3 regions of the Streptomyces boninensis genome follow, and region 2 is predicted to be linked to each of the others. Evidence: riboswitches for the same ligand, from Rfam matches in the RefSeq annotation. Region 2 holds a riboswitch; each other region holds the start of a gene.

Region 1 (3,170 bases), 980 kb from region 2:
ACCATCAGCGGCACCTCGTCGCCGAGGTGGGAGCGTACGGCCTCCAGCCGCTTGAGGTCCGCCGCGGTGTCCGGCTGGCCGACCTTGATCTTGATGCCGCCGATGCCGCGCTCCAGGGAGGCGGTGGCGTTGGCGCAGACCTCGTCGATGGGGGTGTGGAGGAAGCCGCCGGAGGTGTTGTAGCAGCGGACCGAGTCGCGGTGGGCGCCGAGGAGTTTGGCGAGCGGGAGGTTCGCGCGGCGGGCCTTGAGGTCCCACAGGGCGACGTCGAGCGCGGCGATGGCCTGGGTGGCGAGGCCCGTACGGCCGACGGAGGCGCCGGACCAGACCAGCTTCGTCCACAGCCGCCCGATGTCGCTGGGGTCCTCGCCGAGCAGGTCGCCGGCGACCTCCTGCGCGTGGGCGTACTGGCCGCGCCCGCCCGCGCGCTTGGAGTAGCTGAAGCCGAGCCCCTCGTGCCCGTCCTCGGTGGTTATCTCGGCGAAGAGCATCGCCACCTCGGTCATCGGCCGCTGCCGGCCCGTCAGCACCTTGGCGTCGCTGATGGGCGTCGCCAGCGGGAGCGTGACGGAGGAGAGTCGGATGCGGCTGATGCGATCGGGCATGGAAACTCTCCTGTGCATATATGTGAACCGGGGTTGCGTATCTGAATCATGACTAGGCAACCATGGTGAGTCAGGAGAGGGCAAGGGTGCGTCGGCGAACCCGCCGGTCAGCGCGTCAGCGCAAGCCGTGCCGCCGCGCCGTGAGCCGCAGCATCGTCTCCCGCGGGATGAACCGCCGCAGTGTGAAGACCAGCGGCGCATTGCTCCCCACCGCGTACAGCGCCCGCGGCCGCCCGGCCTCGATGGCCTTCAGTACGGTCGCGGCCACCCGCTCCGCCGAGACCCCGCTCTCCTCGTTCGCGTTGAGCGCGGCGAGCATGGTGTCGTATTCGCCCCGGTACGGGGAGTCCGCCGCCACGTACTGCGTGCGCCGCCCGCTGATCCCGGTCGCGATCGAACCCGGCTCCACGGCCGTGACCCCGACCCCGTACTTGGCCACCTCGCCCCGTGCGGCGAACGCGAAGCCCTTGATGGCCGCCTTGGAGGCGACATACGAGGAGCGGTACGCGAGCGGGAAGCTCGCCAGCATCGAGCCGACCATCACCACCCGCCCGTAGCCGCGCTCGCGCATGCCCGGCAGCAGCAGCTGGGTGAGGCGGACGGCGCCGAAGACATTGGTCTGGAAGAGCCGGCGGACCGCGTCGGGCGGCAGCTCCTCGATCGGGCCGCTCTGGCTCTCGCCCGCGTTATTGACCAGGATGTCCACTTTGCCCGCCGCCGCGGCGCAGGCTTCGAGGCTCGCGTCGTCGGTGAGGTCGAGCGGGAGGTAGGTTACGCCGGGCACCGGCTCGGCGACCTTCTCCGGGTCGCGGCTGGTCCCGTACACCGTGTGTCCGCGCTGCACGAGGGCGGCGGCGACGGCGGCACCGATGCCGGAAGAGGCGCCGGTGATGAGGGCGGTCCTGGGCATGTGATTACCTCCCGGTAGGTGGGCGGCAGCCTAATCGCTGCGGGGGTGCACGCCGAGGGCCGCGGGCAGTTGGCCCGCCTCGTAAGTGAATGTCCGTTTTGGGGAGTTCAGGACCAAAGTCGTGACAAGGGTCACTCTGACGAGGTCCGGCGCGGTGGCGCCTTTCCCAGTTTCCCGTCCGTAAGCGGGAGTTGAGCGCGCGCCGCATACCTGTCAATGGTCCTTTCGCGGGGAATCCGGGCGGCGTGAATTGTTTCTTTGAATTCGAGGCTTGTCTCCCTTACGGGTCTCTGCCTAGGGTCGGCGACCAGCCGGACGGACCGCCTAATCCTGCCGCCGCCCGGTACCCGACCAAACACCGCTCACGGCAGGAGCGGGGGAACCAGGTAAGTCGCCGGTCCGGCCATCGGAATGAAACGGCCAGGAACGGCTTGGGGTGAAGTCGCCGAACGGCGGCCGGGCAGCTCCAGCCCGAACCCGACAGCTCACCTCGTAGGCGCCGGAGAGGAATTCGTCATGCCCGCAAAGGGAAAGCACCGCCGTCCCAAGAAGAGTTCGATCGGCCGCGGCATAGCCGTGGCCGGCACCAGCGCCACCGCCCTGGCCCTGCCGCTGATCGGCGCCAATGTCGCGGGCGCCGCGGAAAAGTCCGCCCCGGCCGCTGCCCCCGAGCGCGCCGTGGCCAAGGCCGCCGCGGCCGCGCCGCAGGCGGGCACCGCCACCACCTACGCGGTGGCCAAGGGTGATTCGCTGTCCACCATCGCCCACGAGCACGACGTGGACGGCGGCTGGAAGGCGCTGTACGAGGACAACAAGAAGGCCATCGGCGACAACCCGCGCGTTATCCGCCCGGGCCAGAAGCTGACCGTCGACGGCGCGAAGAAGGCCGCCGAGCCCAAGGCCGACAAGACGTCCGCAAAGCCCGCCGCGGCAAAGCAGGCGAGCTACCCCGACAACCTCGACGGCTGGATCAACGAGGCCCTCTCCATCATGAAGGAGAAGGGAATCCCCGGCTCGTACGACGGAATTCACCGCAACATCATGCGTGAGTCCGGCGGCGACCCGAACGCGCAGAACGGCTGGGACATCAACGCCCAGAACGGCACCCCGTCCAAGGGTCTGCTCCAGGTAATCCAGCCGACCTTCGACGCGTATCACGTCGACGGCACCTCGACCAGCCTCACCGATCCGGTGGCGAACATCGTGGCCGCGAGCAATTACGCGGCCGACCGGTATGGCTCGATCGACAATGTGAACGGTCCGTACTGAGTGATCCGGTAGGGGCGTAGAGACCTGTAGAGACCAAGAGGCGGACGGCTGTTGCTCGGGGGCAGTCGTCCGCCTCTTCGTTTGTCCGGTTACTTGTGTTTGGTTACTTGCGCAGCCAGAAGCTCGTCCGCTCCAGCCACAGCGCCAGCAGCTCCGTATCGCCGTGCGTCTCCAGGTCCGCGATCCTGCGGCGGCCGTACAGCAGCAGCTGCAGGTCGCCGAGCGGGGCGCGCACCGCGACCGCGGCCTTGGTGTGCGTCCGCCGCCAGTACGGCAGTTCGCCGGTGAGGTCGACATACCACTCGGCGGGGTCGTCGCCGCCGGCCGGGTCCGTGCCGTGCAGATGGAGGGTGCGGCCCGGGCCGAGGAGCGGCGGCGCGTCCGCC
Region 2 (3,170 bases):
GTCCGCCGGAACCGGGGGTTTGCCGTATCGGCTAGCTGCCGCGCTTAGAGGCTGACGCCGTGCGAACGCAGGTACTGGACCGGGTCGATATCCGAGCCGTACTCGGCGCCGCTGCGGATCTCGAAGTGCAGGTGCGGGCCGGTGACGTTGCCGGTGGCGCCGGAGAGGCCGAGCTGGTCGCCCGCCTTCACGGACTGGCCCGCGGACACCGAGATGGACGACAGGTGGGCGTACTGGGCGTAGCGGCCGTCCTCGAGCTTCACGACGATCGCATTGCCGTACGCGCCGCCGTCGGCGCCGTTGCCGGCCTTGACGACGGTGCCCGCGGCCACGGACTTCACCGGGGTGCCGGTGCCGGCCGTGAAGTCGACGCCGGTGTGGCTGCCTGAGGACCACATGCCGCCGCCCGCGCCGTACGGGGTGGAGACGGAGCCCGGGACCGGGCGGACGAAGCCGTCGGACGAAGAGGAGGAAGCGCTGTCAGCCGCCTGCTTCGTCTTGGTCTTGGGGGCCTCCTGCTTCGGGGCCTCCTGCTTCGGCGCGGCGGCCTTCTTCTCGAAGGTGACGTCGCGGTCGCCGTCGAAGTCGTACTTCTGGCCCGGGAAGATCAGGTCGGGGTCGCCGCCGATGGTCTTCTTGTTGCCGTCGTAGATGGCGTGCCAGCCGCCCTTGACGTCGTGCTTGTGCGCGATGTCGGAGAGGGTGTCGCCCTTGACCACGGTGTACGTGCCCGGCTTGGTCTGCTTCTGCTGCGGGGCCGGCTTGGCGGCCTTGGTGCCCCACTCCTCGTTCGAGGAGTCCTGCTTGGGGGCCTCCTGCTTCGGGGCCTCCTGCTTGGGCGCGGCCTCCTGCTTCGGGGCCTCGGCCTGCGTCTGCGGGGCCGGGCCGCCCTTGGCGAGGCCGGCGGCGGGGCCGCAGTTCGGCCAGGCGCCCGGGCCCTGCGAGTCGAGGACCTTCTCGGCGATCTCGATCTGCTGGGCCTTGGTGGCCTTGTCGGCGGTGGCGGCGTACTTGGTGCCGCCATGGGCCGCCCAGGTGGACTGCGAGAACTGCAGGCCGCCGTAGTAGCCGTTGCCGGTGTTGGTGGACCAGTTGCCGCCGGCCTCGCACTTGGCGACCTGGTCCCAGGTGTCGACGGAGGCGGCGTGGGCCGAGCCGCCCGCGATCATCGGGATGGCTACGCCCGCGCCACCGGCGGCGAGGACGAGAGTGGCGCGCTTCTTGGCTATTCGACCGAGACGACGGTGACGTCCGCGTGCGGACATGGGCATGCTCCTCTCCGACGCCTGCGAGGTGAGCTGTCGGGTTCGGGCTGGAGATGCCCGGTCGCGTGGGGATGCGCGACTTCACCCCAAGCCGGTGCTGTGTATTGAGCGGCACAGCTCCGGCGGCTTACCTGGGTCCCCCGCTCCTGCCGTAAAGACGGTGTGTCGTTCACCCGCGGCCGCCGACAGGATTAGGCGTTCGGCTGCGAGGCGCCCGGACATTTCAGCCGGACACGGCGAGCACCGTAAACACATCGATTTCCGGGAAACAAGCGGCGATTGCGGCGCCGCAGATCACAAACCTCACCCGCTGCGGTGGATCACCGCACTCAGAGCGATGTGACGAAAAGCAAGCACGCCCTCAAATGGCGCCGTTACCTGGGGAGATGACGCAAGGGAAGCAAAATGGACACCGGGGGCGGCACCCCTCGATGTCCATGAAAATTGCCTTAGTGAGCTGTGTCACCGGGGAGTTGGAACACCCGGACAGATGCACCACGACGCCCCGAGATGTCCGTTGCGACCGATTCAGCGTCCTTGAGTACGCGTACGGCATTGCGCCACGTGAGGCGGGCGAGGTCGGATTCCGACCAGTTACGGCGGAGCAATTCGGCTACGAGCGTTGGGTATCCGCTCACATCGGACATATCCGTCGGAGTGTGGGCAACGCCGTCGTAGTCGCCGCCGATGCCGATGTGGTCGATGCCGGCGACCTCGCGCATGTGGTCGAGATGGTCGGCGACGACGGCGGCGGTGGCGCGGGTCGCCTGCTGCTCCTCGGTCTCGTCACCGAGGCGCGGCAGGATGAATTTCGGTACGAAAGTGGCCATTGCCACGCCGCCGTTCGCGGGGAGCTGAGCGAGGACGTCGTCCGGGATGTTCCGGGGGTGGTCGTTCACCGCGCGGGAGGAGGAGTGCGAGAAGATCACCGGCGCCTCGGTGACGCGGAGGGCGTCGTGCATCGTGGCCGGCGCCACGTGGGAGAGGTCGACGAGCATGCCGAGGCGGTTCATCTCGCGGACGACCTCCTCGCCGAAGTCCGTGAGGCCGTCGTGCGCGGGCTCGTCGGTCGCCGAGTCCGCCCAGTCGGTGTTGTCGTTGTGCGTCAGCGTCATGTAGCGGACGCCGAGCTCGTGGAGGGCGCGGAGGGTGGCGAGGGAGTTATTGATGCAGTGGCCGCCCTCGGCGCCCATGAGCGAGGCGATACGGCCCTCGGCGCGGGCCGCCTCCATGTCGTCGGCGGTGAGCGCGAGCTTCAGGTCGGCCGGGTGCCGCTCCACGAGCCGCTTGACGCAGTCGACCTGCTCCAGGACGGCGCTGACGGCGTCGTCGCCGGCGTGCTCGGTGGAGACGAAAACGGACCAGAACTGCGCACCCACACCGCCCTGCCGCAGCCGCGGAATGTCGGTGTGGAGGTGCGCGCTCTGGTCCTGCGCGACGTCGCGCTGCGCGAGGTCGTACGCCACCTGCTTGCGCAGCGCCCAGGGGAGGTCGTTGTGGCCGTCCACGACGGGGTGCTCGGCGAGGAGCGCGCGGGCGTGTGCGAGGTGGTCGGCCATCGTCGGCGTCTCCCGTTCCGAGGACACGGGGCTGTGCCCCGGACCCCCTGTCGGCGCTTCGCGCCCCCCGCGGCAGAGCCGCAAATCAATTGCAGTCTCAAACGCCGGACGGGCTGCTTATTCGGCGGCGCGCTTGCGCAGGCGGCGGCCCTTCTCCGTGGCGAGTTCGTTCAGCTCACTCTGGAATTCGGCCATCCGCCGACGCAGGTCGGCATCGTTCGCCGCGATCATACGGACCGCCAGCAGCCCCGCATTACGCGCCCCGCCGATCGACACCGTCGCCACCGGCACCCCGGCCGGCATCTGCACGATCGACAGGAGCGAGTCCATGCCGTCGAGGTACTTC
Region 3 (3,170 bases), 2.8 Mb from region 2:
CGGGCCGTACGCGATGCACGACCTCCAGGCATTCGGCACCGTCGGCCGCGGTCACGACCTCGAAGCCCTCCAGCTCGAGATTGACCCTGATCAGCTGCCGGATCACCTTGTTGTCGTCCACAACAAGGACCCGACCGGACAAGCCAGGCACAGAGAAAAGGGTAGGTGCGCGACCCCCGCCGCGTCCCGGATTTGCGTACTTCCCCGCGTGCGGGGAGGGGAGTGTGGAAGCGTTTACTGCTATGTGGCCGCAGCCTCAACGGCCGCGTCGACGGCTGTCTCCGCGGCGTGCTCGACCGTCTCGATGCCGTGCTGCCGGGTGGTGTGGCCGTCGGACAGGACCGCGATCAGGTAGGTGTGGCCCGCGCGCTGGGCGCGGCCGATGCTGTTGACGTCCCAGCGGCCGGTGGCGGTGCGCGGCAGCCAGCCGTTCTTGAGCGCCACGGAGCCGTCGGCGGCGCCCGTGACCGCCGCGGATATCCCCCAGCGCTGGTCGGGGACGACGCGGCACATGAGGTCGTCGAGGACGGCCCGGGAGGCGCGCGTGAGCGGGGAGTCGGTGGTGAAGACGGCCTTGAGGAGGCGGAGCTGGTCCGCCGCGGTGGTACGGGTCAGGCCCCAGTGGCCGCCGCTGCCCGGGTCCGTATCGGTCAGGCCCAGGCGCTTGTTGGCGGCGGCGAGGCCCGCGGCGCCGCCGATGGACTGCCAGAGGGCGTCGGCGGCGTCGTTGTCGCTGCGGGTGATCATCGCTTCGGCCAGGCGGGTTTCGGACGCGGAGAGCTTGCGGTGGGCGTCCTGGGCCTTGAGCAGCAGGGCGGCAAGGATGTCGACCTTGGCGATGCTGGCGGTGTCGTACGTGCCGCCGCCGTGCGTGGCGGTGTCGCCGGTGGTGAGGTCCGTAACGGCGAGGGCGTACCGGCCTGATGGGACCGGGAGGGCGGCGAGGGCGGCGTCCACCGTCGCGTCGAGGTCGGGGGTGGGTGTCGGCGAGGGGGACGGATTGTCCGTCTTCCCCGGTGACTTCGGCGACTTCGACGGCTCCGCCGCTTCCGCGGTGCGGGCCGGTGACTGGCATGCCGTACCCGCGGCGAGGGTCAGGAGGGCCAGAAAGGCGGCGGTCGTGAGCGCGATGCGCGGTGAGCGGGACACGCCGGGGAAATTAGGCAGCGCATTTCACAGCCGTCTGGGAGCGGCCTCAACATCGGCTTAAAAACGGAAAGTCGGGAACGCGGGGGACGCATGCGTACCGGAGCAACCACGGAGGGTCAAGGGTCGAGCGTTTGTCCGTGATGTGCTTGTGATCTACCGCCGAGATCTCTTAGTGTCACGGCAGTTCGCACATGCGAGCACCGCGTCCCCCGATCCGCCGAATCCTGCCCGTCGGGGGCCGGCACCGTCGTCTTGCCACCGCAGGGCAGGAGCGGGGGAACCACCGTTCTCCGTCGGGGACTTTCCCGACTAGGGGTGCAGCCGCACCAATTGGCGCGGCCGGGCAGCTCCAGCCCGAACCCGACAGCTCACCTCGCAGGCGCCGGAGAAAGTCCCAGCATGGCCGGTACCGGCACACGCCGCGCACCCAAACAGCGCGTCGGCACCCGACGCGTCGTCACCGTCGCGGGCATAGGCATCGCCCTCCCCGCGCTCGGCACGCTCGCGGCCTCGGCCGCGAACGCGTACACGGTGGAGAAGGGCGACACCCTCTCGGACATCGCGGCGGACCACGGATACGGATCCGACTGGCAGCGGCTGTACGAGGACAACAAGAAGACGGTCGGCGGCGACCCCGACCTGATCCTGCCCGGCCAGGAGCTGGACATCGACGGCAAGGCCAAGGCCCCGGCCGCCAAGCCCAGCTCCTCCGCCGACAAGGCCGCCGACAAGGCCGAGGCCCAGCGGTACGTCACGCACACCGTCGCGGCCGGGGACACGCTCGGGAAGATCGCGGCGAAATACGACGTGCCGGGCGGCTGGCAGCGCGTCTACGCGGACAACAAGGACAAGGTCGGCTCGGATCCCGCCGCGCTGAAGGTGGGCACGAAGCTGAAGGTGGACACCAAGGGCGGGAAGGTCTCGAACCCCGTTCAGCAGGCGTCGGATTCCTCGGGCTCCGGTTCCTCCGGCTCCGGTGGCTCCGGCTCGTCCGCGATCCCCACCACCGAGGCGGGCATGAAGGCCGCGGCGCAGAAGCTGATGCCGGCGGACCAGTTCACCTGCTTCAGCAACATCGTGGAGCGGGAAAGCGGCTGGAACCACAAGGCGACGAACCCGTCCTCGGGCGCGTACGGCCTGGTGCAGGCGCTGCCCGGCTCCAAGATGGCGTCCGCGGGCGCCGACTGGCGGACGAACCCGGTCACGCAGATCAAGTGGGGCCTGACCTACATGAACGAGCGCTACGACAGCCCGTGCGGCGCCTGGGAGTTCTGGCAGGCGAACAGGTGGTACTGAGCGCCTGACCTACTCGTCGAGGTAGGCGTCCAGCGCCTCGTCCAGTGAGGTCGTCCACTCGTTGAGGGCGGCCTTGCTGGACGCGGCCACCTCGGCCGGGTATTCGCGCCGGCGGCGGGTGTGCACGGTGACGGTGAGCCGGCGGCCGAAGCGCGAGGTGGCCCACTCGACGGCGCCGATCTCGTCCCAGCCGAAGTCCGCCTCGGTGTCGTCGAGGGTGAAGCGGACGCCGTCGGCGTCGACGGCGATGGAGCCGCGGCGGTCGGAGGCCTCGAAGGCGGGACCGTCGCCGGGCTCGCCGTCGGCCTCATCCTCGTCCGTGGACTCGCCGTCCTCGTCCTCGCCGGCGCTCTCCGCCGCGTCGCCGGCGTCCGCCGCGTCCTCGGCGGCCTCCGCCTCGACGCCGTCGCCGTCCTCGTCCGTCTCCACGCCGGCCTGCGCCTGGTCCTGCGTTTCCGGCTCCGGCTCCTGGTGCGCGGGCACGAGGCCCGGCACCGCGCCCGGGTCGGTGGCGGCGGCGTTCACGGTCGGTATCTTGGTGCCCTTCTTCTCCGTCACAGCGCGCATTATTGCGGATCACCCGCCCGTCCCGTCCAGCCCGGCAGCGCCAAGGCGGCGGAGCCGGAAAAACTCATCGTTCTTTAAGGTGCGGCGTCCGCCGTCAGCCCCAGGCGGCCTCGGCCACCGCCACCCCGACGAACACCGCGCCGAGCCCCGCCACCACG

Evidence for each region. Region 2 has a riboswitch for cyclic di-AMP ahead of ACNNMR_RS17175 (transglycosylase family protein). Riboswitches for the same ligand answer to the same signal wherever they lie in the genome.
Region 1: another riboswitch for cyclic di-AMP. It lies ahead of ACNNMR_RS12775 (transglycosylase SLT domain-containing protein); the one in region 2 lies ahead of ACNNMR_RS17175 (transglycosylase family protein).
Region 3: another riboswitch for cyclic di-AMP. It lies ahead of ACNNMR_RS30255 (LysM peptidoglycan-binding domain-containing protein); the one in region 2 lies ahead of ACNNMR_RS17175 (transglycosylase family protein).

The regions. Positions count from the first base shown of each region.
Region 1 is NZ_CP183837.1:2,824,168-2,827,337, reverse strand. It holds gene ACNNMR_RS12785 (L-talarate/galactarate dehydratase) at 1-605, opposite strand, end outside; gene ACNNMR_RS12780 (SDR family oxidoreductase) at 721-1,515, opposite strand; cyclic di-AMP (ydaO/yuaA leader) riboswitch at 1,865-2,027, shown strand; gene ACNNMR_RS12775 (transglycosylase SLT domain-containing protein) at 2,032-2,784, shown strand; gene ACNNMR_RS12770 (maleylpyruvate isomerase family mycothiol-dependent enzyme) at 2,888-3,170, opposite strand, start outside.
Region 2 is NZ_CP183837.1:3,803,101-3,806,270, forward strand. It holds gene ACNNMR_RS17175 (transglycosylase family protein) at 45-1,265, opposite strand; cyclic di-AMP (ydaO/yuaA leader) riboswitch at 1,269-1,438, opposite strand; gene ACNNMR_RS17180 (dipeptidase) at 1,715-2,824, opposite strand; gene purE (5-(carboxyamino)imidazole ribonucleotide mutase) at 2,942-3,170, opposite strand, start outside.
Region 3 is NZ_CP183837.1:6,577,968-6,581,137, reverse strand. It holds gene ACNNMR_RS30265 (response regulator) at 1-121, opposite strand, end outside; gene ACNNMR_RS30260 (serine hydrolase) at 241-1,149, opposite strand; cyclic di-AMP (ydaO/yuaA leader) riboswitch at 1,393-1,546, shown strand; gene ACNNMR_RS30255 (LysM peptidoglycan-binding domain-containing protein) at 1,549-2,445, shown strand; gene ACNNMR_RS30250 (hypothetical protein) at 2,455-3,003, opposite strand; gene crcB (fluoride efflux transporter CrcB) at 3,107-3,170, opposite strand, start outside.